Linked DNA regions of Sphaerotilus montanus. The protein of the gene in region 2 interacts with the protein of the main gene of each other region in a pairwise test. Links are inferred from orthologs where the notes say so. Each region holds a gene or a part of one and is shown on either strand. Other genes may lie near its edges.

What was found.
Region 1: the proteins of BDD16_RS11495 (region 2) and BDD16_RS17075 interact in binary tests that used the Escherichia coli proteins (3 or more experiments, as listed by UniProt). The link is inferred for Sphaerotilus montanus from one-to-one orthologs.

What each region holds. Positions count from the first base shown.
Region 1 is NZ_JACCFH010000001.1:3,751,477-3,754,762, reverse strand. Bases 228-3,199 are described here. They hold BDD16_RS17075 (helix-turn-helix domain-containing protein), read right to left. Parts: upstream 2,212-3,199; coding sequence 1,243-2,211; downstream 228-1,242. Other genes in these bases: rlmN (dual-specificity RNA methyltransferase RlmN), read right to left, coding at 3,131-3,199; pilW (type IV pilus biogenesis/stability protein PilW), read right to left, coding at 2,204-3,115; ispG (flavodoxin-dependent (E)-4-hydroxy-3-methylbut-2-enyl-diphosphate synthase), read right to left, coding at 228-1,234. Outside these bases: more of ispG, read right to left, coding at 1-227; more of rlmN, read right to left, coding at 3,200-3,286.
Region 2 is NZ_JACCFH010000001.1:2,542,114-2,545,405, forward strand. The notes cover bases 109-3,086. They hold BDD16_RS11495 (rod shape-determining protein), read right to left. Parts: upstream 2,131-3,086; coding sequence 1,087-2,130; downstream 109-1,086. Other genes in these bases: mreC (rod shape-determining protein MreC), read right to left, coding at 109-1,050; gatC (Asp-tRNA(Asn)/Glu-tRNA(Gln) amidotransferase subunit GatC), read left to right, coding at 2,414-2,713; gatA (Asp-tRNA(Asn)/Glu-tRNA(Gln) amidotransferase subunit GatA), read left to right, coding at 2,731-3,086. Also shown: rod shape-determining protein MreD, read right to left, coding at 1-80; more of mreC, read right to left, coding at 94-108; more of gatA, read left to right, coding at 3,087-3,292. UniProt on the Escherichia coli protein: Forms membrane-associated dynamic filaments that are essential for cell shape determination. Acts by regulating cell wall synthesis and cell elongation, and thus cell shape.

The DNA.
Region 1 (3,286 bases), 1.2 Mb from region 2 along the record:
CCACGGCCTGGAACTCGCTGGCAATGCCCTCGCCGCGCAGCGTCATGGCCTTCTCGCCATCGATGTAGACGGGAGCCGCCGGGGCTTCGCCGGTGCCGGGCAGGCTGATGCCGATGTCGGCGTGCTTGCTCTCGCCGGGGCCGTTGACGATGCAGCCCATCACGGCCACCTTCATCGTCTCGACGCCCGGGTACTTGACGCGCCAGACCGGCATCTGCGCGCGCAGGAAGTGGTCGATCTGCTGGGTCAGTTCCTGGAAGGTGGTGCTCGTCGTGCGGCCGCAGCCGGGACACGCCGTCACGCTCGGCACGAAGGTGCGCAGACCCAGCGACTGCAGGATCTCCAGCGCGACGGTCACTTCCTGCGTGCGCGCCTCGCCTGGCGCGGGCGTCAGGCTGACGCGGATGGTGTCGCCGATGCCCTGCTGCAGCAGGATGCCCAGCGCCGCGGCCGAGGCGACCGTGCCCTTGGTGCCCATGCCGGCTTCGGTCAGGCCGAGGTGCAGCGGATGGTCACAGCGCTTCGACAGCTCGCGGTAGACCGCCACCAGATCCTGCACGCCACTGACCTTGCAGCTGATCAGCACCTGGCCCGGGTCCATGCCCAGCTCGACCGCGTAACCCGCCGAGTCGAGCGCCGACTGGATCAGGGCTTCGTACATCACCTGACGGCCTTCCCACGGCTGCGCGCGGCGGGCGTTGGTGTCCATCAGGCTGGCGAGCAGTTCCTGGTCCAGGCTGCCCCAGTTGACGCCGATGCGCACCGGCTTGTCGTGGCGCAGCGCGGCCTCGATCATCATGCCGAACTGGCGGTCGCGCTTGTCGCCCTTGCCGACATTGCCCGGGTTGATGCGGTACTTGGACAGCGCCGCCGCCATCGCCGGGTACTCGGTGAGCAGGCGGTGGCCGTTGTAGTGGAAGTCGCCGATCAGCGGCACGTCGATCTGCATGCGGTCGAGCTGGTCGCGGATGTGCGGCACGGCCTCGGCGGCTTCGGGCGTGTTGACCGTGATGCGGACCATCTCCGAGCCGGCCAGCGCCAGCTCCTTCACCTGGATGGCGGTGCCGATGACGTCCACCGTGTCGGTGTTGGTCATCGACTGCACGCGCACCGGCGCATCGCCGCCGACCGTCACGACACGGTCGCCCCAGACCACACGGGCCTGCAGGCTGCGACGCGCGGCAGGTTCGCCCAGCGGAATCGGTTGTTCGGAGGTCGTCAGGGGAGCGTGCATGGTCGGACTCACTTCAGAACGGCGTTGGCGATGTTGCCGCGGGTGAACGGGGCCAGGCTGAACGGCTCGCCACGCACGGTCACCTGGGTGACGCTGGCGATGCCCACCTTCATGCGCATCGGCATGGCGCCATCCAGGCCGATCACCTCGCCCGGCAGCACCGTGCGCGACAGCAGCACGGCGCCCGCCGCATCACGCACCTCGACCCAGGACTCGCCCGTCGTGCGCAGCACCACCGTGCCCGCCGCGGCCGGCGGCGCGCTGGCACCGACAGGCGCCGTGTCGGTGGGTGCCGAGTGCACGGTCTCGGACACCGGAGGGGCCAAGGGCGCGGATGCAGCCGGCGTCACGGGCGTCAACGGAACCGCAGGCACCACCACGGCGGTCGGCGCGGACACCAGCACCCCATCCGACGGCGCCGCAGTGCCACCACTGGCCGCCCCCGACGATGACACGGACGAGGGCACATCGGACACGGCGCTGGCACTGCCCGCGGGGGCATCCGCCGCAGGCCAGCCCAGGCCGCCAAACACCGAACGCATCGGCGGAGCGAACCAGAAGGCCAGTGCGGCCAGCAGCAGCAGCGCCGGCACCAGATAGGCGGGCTTGAGCCATTCCGGCTGCCCTGCTCCGCCGCGGCCGAAGGTATTGCCGCTCACGCCTTCGCGGTACGGCGTCTGCAGCCCGCGGGACACGTTCTCGAGCTGCTGCGGCGGCGTTCCGGACATCGGCAGCACAGCCAGGACCTTGGTGGAGTCCAGACCCAGCTGGCGGGCGTAGGACTGCGCCAGACTGCGCACGAAGGCCAGTCCCGGCAACTCGTCATAGCGATCGGCCTCCAGCGCCACCAGCCGGCGCTCGGGCACCTTCAGCAACTGTGCCAATGCATCGATTTCCAGCCCACGTGCCTCGCGGGCGGCGCGCAGCATGGCGCCGGCCGAGAGGGAGCCAGCTGGCAGCGGTGTCACTTCACTCATCGAACTGTCCTTGGTCATAGGCCGCTGCCTCCCGTGATTTCGGGAATCGTGCACGCAGCAATGACCCCAATTCTTCCACGGACGAGGTGAGGTTTCGTCGGTGCTGGATGCGAATCGCCAGCCACAGCGTTTCAGGGCTCACCAGCTCAGGGGTCTGGTTGAGCCGCTGGATGTAAAGAAATGCACGTTCCAGATCACCTCGGCGCTTCAGGACGTCCGCCAGATTGAACACGGTGGCCGGATTGCCCGGGTCCTGGTCGAAGCTGCGCTGCAGGATGATCTGGGCCGCCTGCAGCTCACCGGCCCGGGCCTCGCAGATGCCGGCAGCGAGCAGCGTGCGCGCCGATTCGCGGTACTGCGGCACCGCCATCGCCGCTTCGAACTGCTGGCGCGCCGGCACGAAGCGGCGCTGCTGGCAGAGGAACCAGCCGTAGTTGTGCAGGGTGTCGGCATCGGCGGGGCGGACCCGCAGGGCCGAGCGAAAACTCTCCTCCGCCAGCTCGTACTCCCCCATGTTGGCGTAGATGAGCCCGCGCAGGCCCAGGGCAGGCACATGACCCGGATCGACGGTCAGCGCGCGCTTGACCTCGTCCAGCGCGGTCACGTACTGCCCCTGGCCGAAATAGGCCGCGGCCAGTTCGGTGCGGATGCGCGCACGCCTGGCCGAGTCGGACTCGTCCGATTCGGTGACCAGATCGCGTCGGCCACCGGTGGCAGCATTCGCGGCAGCCGAACCGCTGGAGTTCGTCGGGCGGGGTGCGTTGATACTGGTGGGACTCGCCTCCCCCATCGGCACCGGCAAGGCCGGCCCGGACACGCAGCCAGCCAGCAGCACCGCAGCCAGCAGCAGACTGCCACACCGGCCGGTGCGGCGCTCGAACCAGCGCAGTGGGGTCATCGTCATCCTGGGGAAGATCGCTCAGTTCGGCGCAGCCGGGGGTGCGCTGCGCACGATGCGGATCGGCGCACGCACCATGCGCTCGTGCGCCCGGGTGCGGTCCTGCACCTCGCCAGCGAGCTGGCCGCAGGCGGCGTCGATGTCATCACCACGGGTCTTGCGCACCGTCGTGACCAG
Region 2 (3,292 bases):
GCCAGTGCGACGAGCAGCGTGGCCCACATGAACCACGGGTTCACCGGCAGCAGCAGTTGATCGGCCGAACGGGGCATCATGGCGTCACGGCCCTCACTCCTTGTCCTTGCGCACGGCCTTGGCCCCGGGTTTGGCGGCCGGGCTGTCCTTGCCGTGGACCGGCAGTGCGGCGTCGGCCGGGGTCGGCTTGGGGAGTTGCTGGGTGCTCATGGGTTCGAGCACCAGCACATGCCGCACGCTGTCCGGCTTGGTGGCCGGTGTCAGGGCGATCTTGGCGAAATCGGACTGGGTCCGCCGGTCCAGCCGGCTCACCTTCGCGACGGGCATGCCCGGCGGGTACACCCCGTCCAGTCCGGAGGTCTGCAGGATGTCGCCGACCTGCACGTCGGCGTTGGCTGCGACGAAACGCAGCTCCATGCTGTCCACCGACGGGTCGCCGAAGGCGACACCGCGCAGGCCGGTGCGGATGTTGTGGACCGGGATGGCCGCGTTCTCGTCGATCACCAGGGTCACTTCCGCGGTCATGGGGTAGACCCGCGTCACCTGTCCCAGCACGCCCAGTTCGTTGATGACTGGCGAGCCGTGTTGCACGCCCTGGCTGCTGCCGCGGTCGATGATGATCTTGCGGGTGTAGGGATCGGGTGCGTCATAGAGCACTTCCGCGGCCCGTGTGCGCACGGACAGCCGCGCACGCAGTTCCAGCAACGCGCGCAGCCGGGCGTTTTCCTGCAGCAGCTGGTCGGCCTGCAGCGAGCGCTCGGCCTGGCGGGTGAGTTCCGCACGGGCGCGCTCGGTGGTCTGCTGGGCCTGGGCGATGCCGGAGAGGTAGTCGCCGACCGAGCCTGCGCCGCGCACCGGCACGAGCAGCGCCCGCTCGATCGGGTTGAGCAGCACGGCGGCGGCGGTGCGCAGCGGCGTGGTCAGCCCGACCCGGCTGTCCGCCGCCATCAGCAGCACCGACAGCGAGGCGAAGAACAGCAGCCGCGACAGGGCCGACGGGCCCTGGCGGAAGAACGGTGGTGGAGAACGGTCCAGGGTGCCCAGTGGCATGTCAGCAGGCGCCAACCACGACCGTGGACGTCACGGTCACTCCGACGTGAAGATCGAACCGAGGCGCTCCATGCGTTCCAGTGCCATGCCGCATCCGCGCACGACGCAGGACAGCGGATCTTCGGCGATCAGCACCGGCAGGCCGGTTTCCTCGGCGAGCAGGCGGTCGAGATCACGCAGCAGCGCGCCACCGCCGGTCAGCATCATGCCGCGGTCGGCGATGTCGGCGCCGAGTTCGGGCGGGGTCTGCTCCAGGGCTTTCTTGACGGAGGAGACGATCTGGTTGAGCGGGTCGGTCAGGGCTTCGAGGATCTCGTTGCTGGAGACCGTGAAGCTGCGCGGCACGCCTTCGCTCAGGTTGCGGCCCTTGACTTCCATCTCCTTGATCTCGGAGCCGGGGAAGGCCGAGCCGATTTCCTTCTTGATGGCCTCGGCGGTGGGCTCGCCGATCAGCATGCCGTAGTTGCGGCGGATGTAGTTGATGATGGCTTCGTCGAACTTGTCGCCGCCGACGCGCACCGAGCCCTTGTAGACCATGCCGCCGAGCGAGATGACGCCCACCTCGGTCGTGCCGCCGCCGATGTCCACGACCATCGAGCCCGAGGCTTCCGACACCGGCATGCCGGCGCCGATCGCAGCGGCCATCGGTTCCTCGATCAGGTAGACCTCCGAGGCACCGGCGCCGAGCGCCGATTCACGGATCGCGCGGCGCTCTACCTGGGTCGAGCCGCAGGGCACGCAGATGATGATGCGTGGGCTCGGCCGCAGCAGCGAGCGCGGGTGCACCATCTTGATGAACTGCTTGAGCATCTGCTCGGTGACGGTGAAGTCGGCGATCACGCCGTCCTTCATCGGGCGGATGGCCTCGATGTTGCCCGGCACCTTGCCGAGCATGGCCTTGGCCTCGGCGCCGACCGCCTGGATGGTCTTCTTGCCGTGCGGGCCGCCCTCATGGCGAATGGCCACCACCGAGGGCTCGTTCAGCACGATGCCCGTGCCTCGAACGTAGATCAGGGTATTGGCGGTGCCGAGGTCGATCGCGAGATCGGTAGAGAAATATCGACGCAACGATCCGAACATGGTGAACTCGTAAGCATCCCGACAGCCGACGTGGACTGCTGGTGAGCGTGACTGGACTGGAAATTCGGGGCCCGCCAACCGATGGCATGTCGTGGTGCGACGCAGCAATCAGTTGATCCAGAACCGACGGGTACATGAACAAAGGGCGGGTGATAATACCCCATGGCTTGCGGCGTGACCTTGTCCACACCGGGCCTGCCACTCCATGTCGGCGTCTGATGACCTCCCATGTAGGGGTCTTATCTGCGCCCAGTGCGCCCAATTCATTTCATAGTTCACACAAATGGCACTCACGCCCCAGGATGTGAGCCGCATTGCCAATCTGGCGCGGCTTGAACTGAGCGAGGCCGAGCAGGCGAGTCTGCTGGGCGAGCTCAATGGCTTCTTCGACATCGTCGAGCGCATGCGTGCGGTCGACACCACCGGCGTGGCTCCGCTGTACACCCCGCTGTCGGCGGTGCAGGACGTCGTGCTGCGCCTGCGCGAGGACGCCGTGACCGAGCCCGACAACCGGGCCGCCAACCAGAAGAGCGCCCCGGCCGTCGAAGGCGGGCTGTTCCTGGTGCCGCGCGTGATCGAATGAGTGCGAGTGAAACTGCCATGACCCTGTCGACTTCCCCCCTGCACGCCCTGGGCGTGGCCGACCTCTCGCGCTTGCTCGACCAGAAGCAGGTCTCCAGCGTCGAGCTGACCCGCCACCTGCTGGACCGCGTGGAGTCCCACGCCGCGCTGGGTGCCTTCCTGTCGGTCGACGCCGATGTCGCGCTGGCCCAGGCCGCCGCGGCCGATGCCTGGCGCGCCCGCGGCGTGTCCGGCGCCGGCCACACGTTGCTGGGCGTGCCGATCGCGCACAAGGACATCTTCGTCACCCGCGACTTCCCGAGCACCGCCGGCTCGAAGATGCTCGACGGCTACCGCAGCCCGTTCGATGCGACCGTGGTCAGCCGGCTGGCGTCGGCCGGCGCGGTGACGCTGGGCAAGCTCAACTGCGACGAGTTCGCGATGGGCGGCTCGAACGAGAACTCGGCCTACACCCCGGCCCGCAACCCGTGGAACACCGACCGCATTCCCGGCGGCTCGTCCGGCGGCAGCGCGGTCGCGGTCGCGGCCCGGCTGATCCCGGCGGCCACCGGCACCGACACTGGCGGCTCCGTGCGCCAGC